Regions from separate parts of the Lederbergia graminis genome, predicted to be linked through region 1. Evidence: riboswitches for the same ligand, from Rfam matches in the RefSeq annotation. Region 1 holds a riboswitch; the other holds the start of a gene.

The links. A riboswitch is a leader RNA that binds a small molecule or an ion and turns the genes downstream of it on or off. The one in region 1 is predicted to bind lysine.
Region 2: another riboswitch for lysine. It lies ahead of ACFPM4_RS19590 (Na+/H+ antiporter NhaC family protein); the one in region 1 lies ahead of ACFPM4_RS19005 (aspartate kinase).

The regions. Positions count from the first base shown of each region.
Region 1 is NZ_JBHSMC010000029.1:198,896-207,828, reverse strand. Features, by position in the region: gene ACFPM4_RS19040 (long-chain-fatty-acid--CoA ligase) at 1-653, shown strand, start outside; gene ACFPM4_RS19035 (TetR/AcrR family transcriptional regulator) at 1,182-1,763, shown strand; gene ACFPM4_RS19030 (enoyl-CoA hydratase) at 1,809-2,582, shown strand; gene ACFPM4_RS19025 (electron transfer flavoprotein subunit beta/FixA family protein) at 2,605-3,369, shown strand; gene ACFPM4_RS19020 (electron transfer flavoprotein subunit alpha/FixB family protein) at 3,400-4,380, shown strand; gene trxA (thioredoxin) at 4,492-4,806, shown strand; gene uvrC (excinuclease ABC subunit UvrC) at 4,869-6,641, shown strand; lysine riboswitch at 6,688-6,871, shown strand; gene ACFPM4_RS19005 (aspartate kinase) at 7,022-8,251, shown strand; gene ACFPM4_RS19000 (YslB family protein) at 8,656-8,933, opposite strand, start outside.
Region 2 is NZ_JBHSMC010000043.1:28,986-37,918, reverse strand. Features, by position in the region: gene ACFPM4_RS19590 (Na+/H+ antiporter NhaC family protein) at 128-1,693, opposite strand; lysine riboswitch at 1,821-2,001, opposite strand; gene yunB (sporulation protein YunB) at 2,072-2,836, opposite strand; gene ACFPM4_RS19580 (YunC family protein) at 2,918-3,220, opposite strand; gene ACFPM4_RS19575 (bifunctional metallophosphatase/5'-nucleotidase) at 3,312-4,664, opposite strand; gene sufB (Fe-S cluster assembly protein SufB) at 4,801-6,198, opposite strand; gene sufU (Fe-S cluster assembly sulfur transfer protein SufU) at 6,217-6,657, opposite strand; gene ACFPM4_RS19560 (cysteine desulfurase) at 6,647-7,876, opposite strand; gene sufD (Fe-S cluster assembly protein SufD) at 7,876-8,933, opposite strand, start outside.

The sequences.
Region 1 (8,933 bases):
GAAAACTGGTAGAAGGCTATGGTTTAACCGAATCTTCACCGGTAACACATGCGAATTTTATTTATGGTAAAGAGCGTGTGAAAGGAAGCATAGGTGTTCCTTGGCCTGATACAGATGCAAAGATTATATCTGCTGAAACTGGTGAGGAAGCAGCACCAAATGAGATTGGTGAAATTGTTGTAAAAGGACCACAAGTAATGAAAGGATATTGGAATCGTCCTGATGATACCGCTGAAACCTTAAAAGATGGTTGGCTCTATACAGGAGATATGGGGTATATGGACGAGGAAGGTTATTTTTATGTAGTGGATCGAAAGAAAGATATGATAATTGCTGGAGGGTTTAATATTTATCCTCGTGAAGTAGAGGATGTTTTATACGAACATCCTGATATTCAGGAACTAGTAGTAGTTGGAGTTCCTGATGCGTATCGTGGTGAAACTGTGAAGGCATTTATCGTTTTAAAAGACGGGTCTAATATAACCGAAAAAGAATTAGATGAATTTGCACGAAAGAATCTGGCTGCATATAAGGTTCCGAAAATATACGAATTTCGCAAAGAGCTTCCTAAAACAGCTGTTGGAAAAATACTACGAAGAGTACTTGTAGAAGAAGAAAGGAAAAAACAAGAAGAAACAAAGATATTAGAATAGGAAAATTCTCTTTCAGACTGTAGACGTACTCAACAAAATCGAATTAGTCTACAGTCTTAGCATTAAGGGCGAGACCTGCAGGAGCCCGAGGCTACGAGGAGGCTTGCCGAATGCCCCCGGAACCATGCCCCTGATGCGGAAATTATAACGATTTTTCTTTTGTGATTCTTTCATAATTGAAAAAGTCGCCGGATATTACACTCACGAGCATGTTGAGACAATCTGAAAGAGCCGTTCTTGGCTCTTTTTTCATTTGGCTCTGTTAAAGTTCATTGTTGTTAACAATTTAGTTGATTGTAGCGGATGTACACGAGACTCCTGCGGGAACAGTACGAGCCGAAGATCCACTTGGCAAAGCGGTTTTCTTTGCCAAGTTAGCTGAGGACGTGCCCGCGGAAAGCGAGTGTACAGGAGCGAAAATCAACAACAGAGATTAACAGAGCTTTTCATTTAGGAATGAAATAGGATTTCCGTCATAGAATGATGAATGAATACTCATTCAGTTAACAATGGAAAAGTGGTGTTAACATGAAACGTAATAAGCCCAAATATATGCAAATTATCGATGCGGCTGTCATTGTCATTGCCGAAAACGGATTCCATCAGTCACAAGTTTCAAAAATAGCAAAACAAGCAGGTGTAGCTGATGGAACTATTTATCTTTACTTCCATAATAAAGAAGATATTTTAATCTCTGTATTTCGTGAAAAAATGGGTATGTTTGTACACAAGATAACAGAAGAGATTGAAAAAAAAGAAACGGCTTCTGAAAAATTACTAGTATTAATTGAACATCACTTTAAAAATTTAAGTGAAAATCCGAAGTTAGCAATCATTACACAACTAGAACTAAGACAATCTAATAAAGAATTAAGACAAAAAATCAACGATGTTTTAAAGGACTACTTATTTGTAGTGGATGAAGTAATAAAATATGGCATAGAACGTAATGAGTTTACTCAAATAGTGGATGTTAGACTAACAAGACAAATGATATTCGGTACAATTGATGAAATTATCACAAACTGGGTTATTAATGAACAAAAATATGATTTAGTAGAATTAGCACCAGCTGTTCAACGACTTTTATTAAATGGTTGTGGAAAATAATAAAAAACTTTCATGTTTGTACATAGAGGAGGAATATAGTGTAGTATGGAAAATTTAACTCTTAAAAAGGAAAATTCCGTTGCAATTATTTCTATTAATAGACCACCAGCAAATGCACTTTCATCTAATTTAATAAGTGAAATTTCTAGCATTTTAGATGAAATAGAGCATGATCAACAAATTCGATCTGTAATCATCCGTGGTGAGGGACGATTCTTTTCAGCAGGAGCAGATATTAAAGAATTTACCCAAGTAAAAAGTGGTGAAGAATTCTCTATATTGGCTGAAAGGGGGCAGCAAACTTTTGATAAGATTGAAAAGTTTCCAAAGCCAATTATCGCCGTAGTCCATGGAGCTGCTCTCGGTGGTGGTTTGGAGCTTGCGATGGCATGTCATCTTCGTCTTGTTAGTGATACTGCTACATTAGGTCTACCGGAATTACAATTAGGAATTATACCTGGATTTGCTGGTACACAACGTTTACCAAGACTAGTTGGTCCTGCAAAAGCAGCGGAAATGATGTTGACAAGTGAACCTATTACAGGAAAAGAAGCGGTTAAATGGGGATTAGCTAACAAATCATTTCCTGAGGATGAGCTGTTTGAGCAGGGAATGGTAATGGCAGAAAAAATCGCTAAGAAAAGTCCTATCGTGTTACGTGCGGTTATTGAACAATTACAATACACAAAAACGAATCAATTTGATAAAGGTGTGAAACGTGAAGCAGAACGATTTGGGACATTATTTAATACGGAAGATAGGAAGGAAGGTATACAAGCATTTTTAGAAAAGCGTGAACCTAATTTTAAAGGAAAATAGACGAAATGTAGGAGGGGAACGTATGAATATTTATGTCTTAATAAAAAGAACATTCGATACGGAAGAACGTATCAGTATTAATAATGGAGAAATCAATGAGGATGGGGCAGAATTCATTATTAATCCTTATGATGAATATGCCATAGAAGAAGCGATAAGGGTTAGAGATGAACACGGTGGTGAAGTAACTGTTGTAACAGTTGGATCAGAAGATGCAGAGAAACAATTAAGAACTGCTCTTGCAATGGGGGCAGATAAGGCGACACTCATTAATATTGATGAGGATGTAGAAGAGTGTGATCAGTATACAATTGCTAAAATTATAGGTGAATATTTATCTGATAAGGAAGCGGATTTAATTCTTGCTGGAAATGTAGCAATTGATGGTGGTTCTGGTCAAGTAGGTCCTCGTGTAGCAGACATTTTAGGAATACCTTATATCACTACGATTACGAAGCTAGAGATATCAGGGAAAGAAGTTAAAGTTGTTCGCGATGTGGAAGGAGATTCAGAGGTAATCGAATCTACACTACCACTATTAATTACGGCCCAACAAGGGTTAAATGAGCCACGATACCCATCTTTACCTGGAATTATGAAAGCAAAGAAAAAACCATTAGAAGAAATTGAACTTGATGATCTAGATTTAGAGGAGGAAGATGTATCTGCAAGAACAAAAACAATTGAAGTATTTCTCCCACCAAAGAAACAAGCAGGAAGAATTATTACAGGTGAAATAGAAGAGCAAGTGAAGGAGCTAGCTAACTTGTTAAGTAAAACGATTTAAGAATTAGTATGTTCTTGGGAGGGCTAGAAAATGGCGAAAAAAATACTTGTACTTGCAGAAGTGCGTGATCATTCACTTAGAAATGTTTCGTTTGAAGCAATTGCAGCGGGTAGACAACTTGCGGAAAGTGGTCAAGTGGTTGTAGCTTTATTAGGAGAAAAAATAGCTTCGCTCGGCACTGAGTTACTTCATTATGGGGCAGATCGTGTACTTGTAGTGGAAGATGAGAAGTTAAAGAATTATAGTTCTGATGGTTACTCACAAGCCTTATTAGAAATTGTGAACCAGGAAAACCCAGAAGGGATTATTATTGGACATACAGCTTTAGGTAAAGATCTAGCACCAAAAATTGCAAGTAAGTTAAATGTAGGCCTAATTTCTGATGTTACTTCAATTGAGGTGGAAGATGATGATGTCATCTTCACTAGGCCTATTTATTCAGGTAAAGCTTTTGAAAAAAAGAAAACGTTAGATGATGTTGTCATTATTACTATTAGGCCAAATAATATTGAAGCATTGGATAAAGATGGATCTCGAAGTGGTGAAATAGAAAAGATTTCTGCAAATATTACAGATTTACGAACCATTGTGCAGGAAGTAGTACGCAAGGCAAGCGATGGTGTTGATTTGTCAGAGGCTAAAGTTGTAGTTGCAGGGGGACGCGGAGTTAAAAGTGCAGAGGGGTTCGAACCACTAAAGGAATTGGCCTCTGTACTAGGTGGAGCAGTTGGCGCTTCACGAGGTGCATGTGATGCGGATTACTGTGATTATTCCTTGCAAATTGGCCAAACAGGAAAAGTTGTTACACCAGACTTGTATATTGCTTGCGGAATTTCAGGTGCTATTCAACATTTAGCTGGGATGAGCAATTCAAAGGTTATTGTAGCTATCAATAAAGATCCTGATGCGAATATCTTTAATGTAGCCGATTATGGAATTGTTGGTGACTTATTTGAAGTAGTTCCTTTATTAACAGAAGAGTTTAAAAAAATAAAAGCAGCTACCTCATGAAAATTAATTAAATGGTAAGAGTAATTATTGAAGCAAATTGTTAGCAAGATGACAATTCTGGTGATATACTGTCCTTAGCTTTATAATGTATATAAAGAGGAGGTAATAATTATGGCTATTACACATGCAACAGATGCAACTTTTGCTGCGGAAACGGGCGAAGGATTAGTATTAGTAGATTTTTGGGCAACTTGGTGCGGACCTTGTAAAATGATTGCACCTGTTTTAGAAGAACTTGATGGAGATCTTGACGGGAAAGCAAAAATCGTCAAAGTTGACGTCGACGAAAACCAAGAAACTGCTAGTAAATATGGAATCATGAGTATTCCAACTCTTATTGTAATGAAAGATGGCGAAACGGTTGATAAAGTAGTTGGTTTCCAACCGAAAGAAGCTCTAGCTGAATTACTTAATAAACATATGTAAGACATATAAATCCGAGCTTGGTTGCTCGGATTTTTTTCATACGTTTTTTGGAGTGGTAGAACATGAATGAAATAATTAAAAATAAACTAGCAATATTGCCAGATCAACCTGGCTGTTATTTAATGAAGGACCGTCAAAATACAATTATTTATGTTGGAAAAGCAAAAATACTGAAAAATAGAGTTAGATCCTATTTTACTGGTTCTCATGATACGAAAACGCAACGCTTGGTTAGTGAAATTGAAGATTTTGAATATATTGTAACTTCCTCTAATATCGAAGCATTAATTTTAGAAATGAACTTAATAAAGAAGCATAATCCTAAATATAACGTCATGCTGAAAGACGATAAAAGTTATCCATATATCAAGATAACGAATGAACGACATCCAAGGCTAATAATTACAAGAAAAGTCAAAAAGGATAAAGGTAAATATTTTGGACCGTATCCGAATGCTCTTGCCGCAAATGAAACAAAAAAACTACTTGATCGTTTATATCCACTAAGAAAATGCAATACCATGTGTGACCGAGTTTGTTTATATTATCATTTAGGTCAATGTTTAGCACCAAGTGTAAATGAAGTATCGGAAGAAACATATAAGCAAATGACGGATGAGATTACAAGATTTTTAAATTGTGGTCATACAGAGATTAAAGAGAACCTGCAGAAAAAAATGCTAGAAGCAGCAGAAAAGTTAGAATTTGAACGTGCAAAAGAATATCGAGATCAAATAGCAAACATCGAAACAACAATGGAAAAACAAACAATGATGTCTGCTGATTATACAAGCCGTGATGTTTTTGGTTATGCCTTAGATAAAGGTTGGATGTGCGTACAGGTTTTCTTCATTAGACAAGGAAAACTAATTGAACGAGATGTTTCATTATTTCCAGTTTATCGAGAGGAAGAGGAGGAATTTCTTACTTATTTGGGGCAGTTCTATTCACAATCAAATTATGTGAAGCCAAAAGAAATATTAATTCCTGAAAATGCTGATAAAGAATTAGCTGAACAATTATTGGATCTTAAAGTATTACAACCGAAAAAAGGTCAGAAAAAAGATTTAGTTAATTTAGCTATGAAAAATGCCAAAATTGCCTTAGATGAAAAATTCTCTCTCATTGAACGTGATGAAGATCGTACTATTAACGCAGTGGATAAATTAGGAGAGGCCATGGGGATTTATACTCCGCATCGTATTGAAGCATTCGATAACTCCAATATCCAAGGTACAGACCCTGTTTCCGCAATGGTAGTTTTTATTGATGGTAAACCTGAAAAACGAGAGTATCGTAAATATAAAATAAAGTCAGTGCAAGGACCAGATGATTATGAATCCATGCGTGAAGTTGTTAGAAGAAGATACACTAGGGTATTAAAGGAGAAGCTCCCATTACCTGACTTAATCTTAATAGATGGTGGTAAAGGTCAAATTGATGCTGCTAAGGAAATTATTGAGGATGAATTAGGGCTAACAGTACCAGTTGCTGGCCTTGCAAAAGATGAAAAACATCGCACTTCTCAATTGTTATTTGGTAATCCACTTGAGATTGTTCCGTTAGCAAGAAATAGCCAGGAATTTTATTTGTTACAAAGAATTCAAGATGAAGTCCACCGCTTTGCTATTACTTTTCATCGACAATTACGAGGGAAATCGGCTTTTCAATCAACACTTGATGAAATTAAAGGTATTGGACCTGTACGGAAGAAAAAGTTGCTACGCCATTTTGGTTCATTAAAGAAGATGAAGGAAGCGACAGTGGAGGAAATAGTTGAATTAGGAATTCCAAGCGATATTGCAACTACTCTAAAAGAAAATTTAGATAAATAGGTATTGTGTAATTAATTGCACAATGATATAATAAGTGCAATTTCATAGAAAAGATAGAGGTGCAAATCATCAATAGTAAGTATTTGGAGAAGGATGGGCTTCCATGATAAATACTGAAAGGGACGATTTGCCGAAGTGAAGGAAAACCCATAATATTCTTCGCTGGTCCTGGGTTTAAGAAATGCAGGATTGTCATAACGATTTCTACGTTATGGAGAGCTATCTCATGTTGTGATATATTTATCTATATGTGCGTTTCACAAGCAATGAGAATACTCTCATTGCTTTTTTATTTTAAATGCAGAATGTCCAAAAAAAGTCTGAATTGGCCGTTCGATATGTTAAGGTGAAAACTACTATCATGGAAAGAAGGCAAGGTAATGGGTACGATTGTAATCAAGTTTGGCGGCACTTCTGTCGCAACTACGGAAAAAATTCAACATGTTGCTAAGCGAATTATCGACTTAAAAAATTCTGGGAAAAATGTTGTAGTTGTTGTGTCTGCTATGGGAAAAACAACAGATCATCTATTACAACTAGCTGGTGAAATTACAGAAACACCTGCAAAAAGAGAGATGGACATGCTTCTAACAACTGGAGAGCAAGTAACCATTTCACTACTGTCTATGGCACTTATTGAAAAAGGTGTACCAGCAGTTTCGTTAACAGGTTGGCAAGCTGGGATTATAACGGAAAGTGTCCATTCAAATGCTCGGATACTCGATATAAAGACAAATCGTTTGGATGAATTATTACAAGAAGGCAAAGTAGTAGTAGCTGCAGGATTCCAAGGAATTACTGAATCAGGAGAAATAACTACGCTTGGAAGAGGTGGCTCAGATACAACTGCTGTTGCAATAGCAGCTGCACTAAATGCGGAGAAATGTTTAATTTGTACGGATGTAACAGGAGTATTCACTTCAGACCCACGATATGTGGAAGGAGCAAGAAAGCTTTCAGCTATCTCTTATGATGAAATGCTGGAATTGGCAAACCTTGGCGCAGGAGTATTACACCCACGAGCAGTGGAATTTGCTAAAAACTATAATGTTTCACTAGAAGTTAGATCAAGCACAGAAAATGAAGATGGCACAGTTATTGAGGAGGAAGTTTCAATGGAAAATAATTTAGTAGTTAGAGGAGTAGCGTTTGAAAAGGATATTACAAGACTTACAATTTTTGGATTAAGCAATCAATTAACTGGGCTATCATCAGTGTTTACTGTTTTAGCAGAAAATCATATTGATGTAGATATTATTATCCAAAGTCAAACAGATACAAATACAACAAACCTATCGTTCTCTATCAAAAATAAAGATCGTAAAGAGGCTGTGAATGTTCTTGAAAGCCAAAAAGAGACAATTGGATTTGAACATATTGAATATGAAGCTGGACTAGCGAAAGTATCAATCGTAGGAGCGGGAATGGTATCTAACCCTGGAGTGGCTGCGCAAATGTTTAATATTTTAGCAGAGAAAAATATCCAAATTAAGATGGTTAGTACATCTGAAATTAAGGTTTCAGCAGTTATTGAAGAAGATAAAATGGAAGAAGCAGCTAATATTCTCCATGATGAATTCAAGCTATCTGTAGGGCAAGAAGTTCGATAATTGAAATGAAAGAAGTAGATGGGATAGAATTATTTATATGAGTTGTAATTCCTAATAAATATTAGTGTAACTATACCGCTGGTGAAATACACTTTGCTTTCCACGGGCTTAGAAAAGCGAAATGTGCTTGCTAATCGCACAAGATTGGTCTCACCGAGGCCCTTGCTCCGCTGGAGTCTACGTGTATTTCCTCAGCTGGTAAGTTTGCATTCTTAGTAGATTACGCTTCTAAAAAGTTTACTTAATGCGACTACCGTGAGAATTGTTTGTAGAAGAAAACATTAGAAGGACTACTAGCCGATTTTAAACCTATAGAAAAAAAGCCAACTAGCTTGAAAACAACTCAAGTTATAGTTTGGCTTTTAAATAATATCTACAATTTTTTGTTATAGTCATGAATAATATTATAAAACCTCATCGTGTTTGTCCCAGCGAACTGTTATTAGGACAATGTTTTTCTTTAATATGGTTTCGGCATGTGCTTCTGTTACGACATGTTTTTGTTTTTCAATTTGTTCAGCAATAAATCCTGCTTCGAGCTGGAAAGTAGCATCTTGGTTCATGTGTAATCGTCTTTCTACGATTGGACCACTTAGTTCTAGTTTCATTTCATTTTTGTTTTCATCTATTACATTTAGTTGACCCCATGCAGCTTCTTGGAAAAAGGAAGAGATTTCCTGTA
Region 2 (8,933 bases), on a different contig from region 1:
TCCACGCGAAGAGGCACGTTAGAACCCGCTATCTTGACCTCGTAAGAGATTTTACAAGTAAAGAGAGCACGTGACCTGACGGTACGTGCTCTCTCCTTCTCTTCCAGTGCTCGTTAAATTGTTTTCTTTATCTAATTGTATTTAAATTTTTCCTTTTCCATAAAATTAATACGGAACACAGTAGCAAAATCGCAATTGTAACTAATCCTAATAACGTATTATTTGTAAACCCTATTACAATATATCCCATTGCCGAGATTAGTCCGGTTAGTATTGCATACGGTAGTTGGGTCATTACATGATCCATTAAATTACTACCTGCGCCAGTTGACGAGAGAATTGTTGTATCAGAAATTGGTGAACAATGATCGCCCATGACCGCACCTGCTAAGACAGCAGCTAGTGTCGGTAAAAGTAAAGAACTGTCTGTAACCATAATAATTTGACTTGCTATAGGTAATAATATTCCAAATGCTCCCCAAGAAGTTCCTGTTGCAAATGCCATTACAGCAGCACCAATAAACAAAATTACTGGTAGGAAGCCAACATGTAAGTTTGAGCTTTCAACTAAGCTCCCTAGATACACTCCTGTGCCCAATAAATCTATTAATGTAATCAAAGCCCAGGCGAAAAATAATATTAAAACTGCAGACATCATCGATTTCACACCACTAACAAAAGCAGTAGATAATAACTTTGGTTGCACAGTCTGATATTTTTTAGATTGAATGAAAAATAACATGATGATTACTAATAAACTAATAATCCCACCAATTACAAGCGATAGCGCAACATCGGCATTACCAAAAATGTTCATTAACGTAATCTCATCCGAATTTTGAATTCCACTCCAAATGATCGCCCCTATTGTACCTATAAATAGAGCGATAATTGGCCAAAGCAAATCTCTCACTCGACCTTTTTCACTTACAGGAATGTCGATTTGCACTTCACCTGGTATTGTTTTGTTTTCGTCATATGGTATTCCTGTAGCAATCGTCCGCTCTTCATGTTTTTTCATACTACCAAAATCAACATTAAGAATAGCAATGACAAACACAAATATTAACGTTGTCCAAACATACAAATTCATTGGAATCATTTGTATAAAAGCAGTGAATACAGACATATCCGTAATTTGATGCGTTGCAAAAACTGTTGCTAATATCCCCATAATATAAGCACCCCAACTTGAAATTGGAGATACAACACATATAGGTGCGGATGTAGAATCAATGATATATGCTAACTTTGCTCGTGATATACGATGTCTATCTGTGATTGGTCTAGCAACTTGTCCAACTGCAAGTGCGTTAAAATAATCATCAATGAAAATGATAATGCTCAAAATCGCAGCTAAAAGTTGAGCCCCTTTTCGATTTTTCACTTTTGTAATAGCCCATTCTCCAAAAGCACGGCTTCCTCCAACCATGTTGATTAAGACCGTAATAACTCCAAGGATAAATAAGAATAATACAATATAAATATTCCACGTATTTAATGAACCATCATCTATGAAAATTCCTTTAATTGCATCCCATAGATAAATTGCAGAGTTTTTGATACTCCCTTGCCCTAATAATAATGCTGAAGCAATAATTCCCGTCCCGAGAGACAGTAGCACTCTTTTTGTTAATATAACCATAACTATTGCCAAAATAGGCGGTAGTATGGACCATATAGTGTTTTCCATTGATAATACCCTCCTGTATAATGTCGCAACAAAGTTGGACGAATAAACAGTCACGGCAGAAAAAAAACATAAAAAAGAGTAATGATAGAGATCTATCATTACTCTTGTAATGTAATGGTTCTCCATCGTGATCTGTAGCTCCCCATATTTAGTAGATACTAAATACGAGAGTGTTACTCTTATTCAAAGCAACACCAACGAGAAATAGCTGACAATATTACTCGCTTCGGCAAATGAACCTTTCCATTGTGGTCATTGTTGTCATCCTCACACAACTTACTCATTTCATTCGCGCCTCTACCCCATCCGATTGATAAGGTTAATATACAATTTGTTATTCTAATATAATATATCATGCATTACACTCTAAAGCAAATACTAAGGAGTGGAATCTGTTGGCAATTGTATAGATGGACTTAAACTTGTATTTCCATTATAAAATTGCGGTACTTCCCCAGGAAAATAGCCTATCGCAATTGGGACCTTTTGATGCACAGTAGCTATGTCAGACGCAAAAGGAATAATAATTTCAATGTTCACTTCTATTTCTATCATAACTGTAATAAAAGCATTATTGATAGGATGATATTCTACAACCGGTTTTACATTGGTGCGCACATTCCCAATTGCAGTAAACTTTATTGGGATTCTAGGACCCAAGTTTCCAAGTAAAGCATTATTTGTCGCCTGTCCAAGAGGAAAGGAATATACGATCCCTTCCTCTTTACTTGTTTTATCATAATCAAACTTAATTGCAGAATCAGTTTCCAATGTTGCTAGATCACCTGTTTCTGCATATTTTATATTTTGCTGAATTGCTTTCGCAAGGTCTGACTGTGCCTTATTAATTATATCTGTTTTAAATATGACGGCTGAACCACCAGATCCATTCGGGACAATCTCAGCAATTTCTCTAATATCCTTCACATTAGGTACAACGTCTGCCACTGCTTTATCTATCACCATTGGTGCAATTTTCTTTGTTGTTGATTCTGCATAACTTTGTAATGTGGGCTTCATCCCTTTATTCACTATCCAGAGCCCTAAAGCTGTAGAAAAAATAAAAAACACAAAAGTTAGTAGTAATACGTAACGAAACGGCAAAGGGCCGCGGCGTATCTTTCGAGCTCGAAATACAGCCAAAAAAAATCCCTCCCTTACAAGCAAATGTATGCATGAAAGAGGGATGGTAGGATAATTTTATTTAAATATATCTTTTCATTTTTACATCATTTTTAATAATGCTTCTTTACCAATCATACCTTTTTTTATACCTAATTTTTCAGCCGCTACTGTTACTGACTCAAGTGGAGCCTCCAGAAGTTGTTCAATGGTTTTGACTCCGACTGCTCTTCCCGATATAATTTGTCGATCTAAAAGTTTCGTATTGAGTAAATGTACATCAAGTGCACCACACATAATGTACCCTTTATCGTTTGATATTGTAAGCAAGGTAGTTTTTGGTAAAAATACAGTTGTTGCTATGAACGTATGTCCTTCGATTATAACTGGTTCTACATTTACCATTTACATTCACTCCTTCCAATACCATATAGTATGTCTAGGGTGAATAATAGTTTACTGTAGATTTCCCTTGAAACTAAAACTGTACTATTGACTATATAGACATTTGTTTTAGTTTCCATTCCATAATATCTCGAAGAAATTCTGGCATTAAATATTGCTTTATTTGTGAACGTTGAATTTCTGGAAAAAATTTTCCGAATGTGAACATATCTGTTGTTGCTAGCTTATACATGTTCTCAGGCTCTAACGGTTTTTGATTCATAAAAACCTCATTATTGTCGATGAATACGCCTTTAGTAACGAAGTTTCCCATTACAGATCCTCTAAAACCGAGACCAATAACTGGTAATTTGGACCAACTTTCATCTTCAGCATGTAAAAGAATTTCTTTTAACTCCGCACCTGATAATTCAACTATACACGGGTTAATTGGATGAGGAAGCATCTGGTGCAAATCATATTTTGTAATTCTTCCACTGTTTAATGGGGTTAACACAACTCCGGAATTAATTAAAGTACAATCTGCATTACACCATTCATGGAGAGCTTCACATAATAATTCAGCTAATGGTGATGGTTCTTTCCAAGAGAACGATAGACTATTATCCATATATGTCACTGTTTCATTCAGCAGCTGTTTTCCTTTATCAAGAAAGGATTGTATTTTTTCCTCTTCATCTTGAACTGAAGGTAATAACTCCGTTTCATATAAAGTTGCTTCCATTTGTATCCTGTTTTGAATCTCTAATTGTACATACCCAACATAACGCCCATACTTCCCCGCAGCAGCCATGAAGGCATTATCCGTTTGCTTCCCTTCCAGAAAATAATGATGTGTATGTGCACCTAGGATTAAATCAATCTCTGGATATTGCTCAGCTATTTTTTCATCATCATGTATTCCTAAGTGAGATAACAAAATTATCATATCTGTTTTATCTTTCATCTCATTGATTTGCATCGTTAATTCTGTAAAGGGTTCCGATAATTCCCAACCAAGTAATCCATATAATTTTTTATAATATGTAGTAACAGCAGTTACTCCTATTCTAGTGCCCTTTTTCGTTTCGTAAATCTGATAAGGCAACACCCAATCTGGCCGTTTTTGTTCAGGTAAATATAAGTTAGCAACAATCACATCAAAATTAGCTTCTTCATACAATGATGCAAGCCCTTGATGCGGCATCGTAATACCTTCATTGTTTCCAATTGTAACAGCCGTATATTGTGCATTGTTTAATAATTTTGTGTTACCCTTTCCCATCGTCGCTTCGGTATATGGATGAAAACGGTCGGAAAAATCACCGATATCAAATAGAAATACTTCTTCTCCCTCTAGTTCATGTTGTTGCTTCCGTTGTTTAATAAATGCTTCAATTCGAGGCCAATTTTCAAAATGACTATGGAGATCGTTTGTATGATAAATATGAATTTTTTCAATCATAATAAATACACTTCCATATCTTAGAGCACATATTTATATTCTTCATTGTAGCGAATTACATAAGAATTTTCATCTAGGAAAATAAAAAACCTGCCAAGCAAGATATTGCCTGACAGGTTCCATGGATGTAGTTCGATTAACCGATACTACCTTCCATTTCGAATTTGATTAATCTATTCATTTCAACCGCATATTCCATTGGAAGTTCTTTTGTAAATGGCTCAATGAAGCCCATTACAATCATTTCTGTTGCTTCTTGTTCAGAAACACCACGGCTCATTAAATAGAATAGTTGTTCTTCAGATACTTTAGAAACTTTCGCTTCGTGTTCCAATGAGATATTGTCATTCAGGATCTCATTGTATGGAATCGTATCAGATGTAGATTGATTATCCATAATCAAAGTATCACACTCGATATTGGAGCGTGCACCATCTGCTTTACGACCGAAATGAACAATACCACGGTATGTTACTTTACCACCATGCTTGGAGATGGATTTAGAAACAATAGAGGATGAAGTATTTGGTGCTAAATGCATCATTTTCGCACCTGCATCCTGATGTTGCCCTTTACCAGCAAGCGCAATGGATAATGTCATACCACGTGCACCTTCCCCTTTCAGGAAAACAGCAGGATATTTCATTGTCAATTTCGAACCAATATTACCATCAATCCATTCCATTGTTGCGCGTTCTTCACAAACTGCACGCTTCGTTACAAGGTTATACACGTTATTTGCCCAGTTTTGAATAGTTGTATAACGGCAGTATGCATCTTTTTTAATGATAATCTCTACTACAGCGCTGTGTAGGGAGTTTGTTGTATAAACTGGTGCTGTACATCCTTCAACATAGTGTACAGATGCACCTTCATCTACGATAATAAGTGTTCTCTCAAATTGCCCCATGTTTTCTGAGTTAATACGGAAATATGCTTGGAGCGGAGTATCCACTTTTACACCTGGTGGTACATAAATAAAGGATCCACCAGACCAAACTGCAGAGTTTAATGCAGCAAATTTATTATCAGAAGGAGGGATTACAGTTGCCCAATGCTCGCGGAAAATATCTTCATTTTCCTTTAACGCTGAATCTGTATCTTTAAAAACAATTCCCATATCTTCTAAGTCTTGCTTCATATTATGATACACAACTTCAGATTCATATTGAGCGGAAACACCAGCAAGGTATTTTTGTTCTGCTTCTGGAATCCCAAGCTTGTCAAATGTTTGTTTTATTTCTTCCGGTACTTCATCCCAGCTTCTTTCTGTTTGCTCAGATGGTTTTACATAGTATCTAATTTCGTCAAAGTTAAGAGAATTTAAATCTCCACCCCATTGTGGCATTGGCATTTTGTAAAACTGCTCCAATGATTTAAGACGGAAATCGAGCATCCATTGTGGCTCTTCTTTCATTTTGGAAATTTCCTTAACGATTTCTGGAGTTAGTCCACGTTCAGAACGAAATACGGAAACGTCTTTGTCACTAAATCCATATTTGTAATCGCCGATTTCAGGTGCCTTTTTAGCCATTGATCATTCCTCCATTTCCTATTTTTGTTCAGCCAATCCTTTTTCCATTGCTTTCCACGCAAGTGTTGCACACTTAATGCGAGCTGGAAATTTAGAAACGCCTTGCAACGCTTCAATATCACCTAGGTCAACTGAATCATCAAGTTCATAATCATTTCCTTGGATCATTTCGGAGAAGATTTGGGAAAGTTTCATTGCTTGTTCTACGTTCTGACCAATAATAGTCTGCGTCATCATCGATGCAGAGGCCATAGAAATAGAGCAACCTTCCCCTTCGAATTTCGCATCCGTAACCTTTCCATCCTCAACCTTCATTGTCAGATGGATCCGGTCTCCACATGTCGGATTATTCATATCGACTGTCAAGCTGCCATCTGCAAGGCTGCCTTTGTTGCGCGGGTTTTTATAATGATCCATAATTACTTGGCGGTAGAGGGTATCCAGGTTATTAAAAGCCATTCGTAAAATACTCCTTTGTTCTGACAAGCCCTTCTACAAGCTTATCAACGTCTTGTTCCGTGTTATACAAGTAAAAACTTGCTCTTGCAGTTGCAGATACGTTTAGCCATTTCATCAAGGGTTGTGCACAATGATGACCAGCACGTACCGCAATTCCTTCTGCATCTATTACTGTAGCTACATCGTGTGGATGTACATCTTCTAAATTAAAAGTAACTACTCCAGCACGGTGTTCTGTTTTTTGTGGTCCATAAATTGTAAGACCTTCAATAGCAGACATTTTCTCCAATGCATATGCTGCTAGTTTATGTTCATGTTCCAGAATATTTTCCATTCCAACTTCATTTAAAAAGTCAATTGCAGCCCCTAATCCAATTGCACCTGCAATGATTGGTGTACCTGCTTCGAATTTCCATGGTAGCTCTTTCCAAGTGGATTCTTGAAGACCAACAAAATCGATCATCTCACCACCAAATTCAACTGGCTCCATGTTTTCAAGTAATTCTTTCTTACCATAAAGAACCCCAATTCCTGTCGGACCACACATTTTATGTGCTGAAAATGCAAAGAAGTCACAATCTAAATCACGCACGTCCACTTTCATATGAGGAGTACTTTGAGCACCATCCACCACTATGATTGCACCATTTTCATGAGCAATAGCTGCAATTTCCTTAATCGGATTAATTACACCAAGTACATTGGAAACTTGCATGATGGATACTATTTTTGTGTTTGAGGTGATTGTAGCTCGAGCATCATCAAGTGATATCGTTCCATCTGGTTGGAGAGGAATATACTTTAGAATTGCTCCTGTTTGCCTTGCAACTTGTTGCCAAGGAATAATATTACTATGGTGTTCCATGTAAGTAATGACAATTTCATCGCCTTCTTGAAGATTATCTCTTCCGTAACTCGCTGCGACTGTATTTAATGCGGTAGTAGTACCGCGTGTGAATATAATTTCTTCTCTTGACGCTGCATTGATAAATTTACGTACTTTATCACGAGCATCTTCATATTTGTCAGTGGCTTTCGTACCAAGAGTATGAACACCCCGATGCACATTCGAATTGTAGCCTTTATAATATTCCTCTAAAGTCTCAATTACTTGTAACGGCTTTTGTGAGGTCGCTGCGCTGTCCAAATAAACGAGCGGATTTCCGTTCACCTCTTGGTCGAGAATAGGAAATAATTTGCGAACCTCAGCAACATTCATTATTGAACTTTCCTTTCAATAATGGCTGTTAACTGATCTTTTACAGCTTCAATTGGTAGTTTTTCTACAACTGGTGATAAGAAACCATGAATAATTAAGCGCTCTGCCTCTGCCTTCGTAATACCACGGCTCATTAAATAATATAATTGTAAAGGATCTACGCGGCCTACTGAAGCTGCATGACCTGCCATAACATCATCTTCATCAATTAGAAGAATAGGGTTTGCATCGCCACGTGCCTTTTCACTCAACATTAGTACGCGAGATTCTTGAACAGCATTAGATCCAGAAGCACCTTTTTCTATTTTTCCAATTCCATTGAAAATAGAAGATGCAGAATCCTTCATTACACCATGTTTTAAAATGAAGCCTTCTGTATTTTTCCCAAAATGAACAATACTTGTTGTAAAGTTTTGCGTTTGTTTTCCTCTACCTACAACAACTGTTTTTGCATCACTATTAGAGCCATCGCCCATTAGGTTTGTAATATTTTCAAAGATTGTGTTGCCATCATTCATCATGCCGAGTGCCCAATCAAGTTGTGCATCACGACCAGTTACACCACGACGGTTAACATAAACAGTCGATCCTTCTGGTAGTGTATCAACTGCTCCGAAGACAACTTTCGCATTATTGTTTGCAAATACTTCAGAGATAATGTTAACAACACCATCTACTTCCTCGTGAGTTGAAAGATAATTTTCTACAAATGTAACAGAACTATTATCATCTGCAACAACGATAACATGGTTAAACATTGCAGCTTCTTTATCATCAGAGATATAGATTGCTTGAATCGGTTCCTTTACTTCCACATTTTTCGGAACGTATAGGAATACCCCACCGTTCATTAAAGCAGCATGATAAGCTGTTAATTTATGTTCATCAACTTTTACAGCATCTTTCATGAAATATTTCTGAACTAAGTCACCGTGTTCTTTTGCTGCTGTAATAATATCAGTGAAAATAACACCTTGTGATTTTAAGTCCTCTGAAAGTGACAAAAAGGCTGCTGTTTGATTATGTTGAATATATAGATTCTTATTCTCATGTTCTA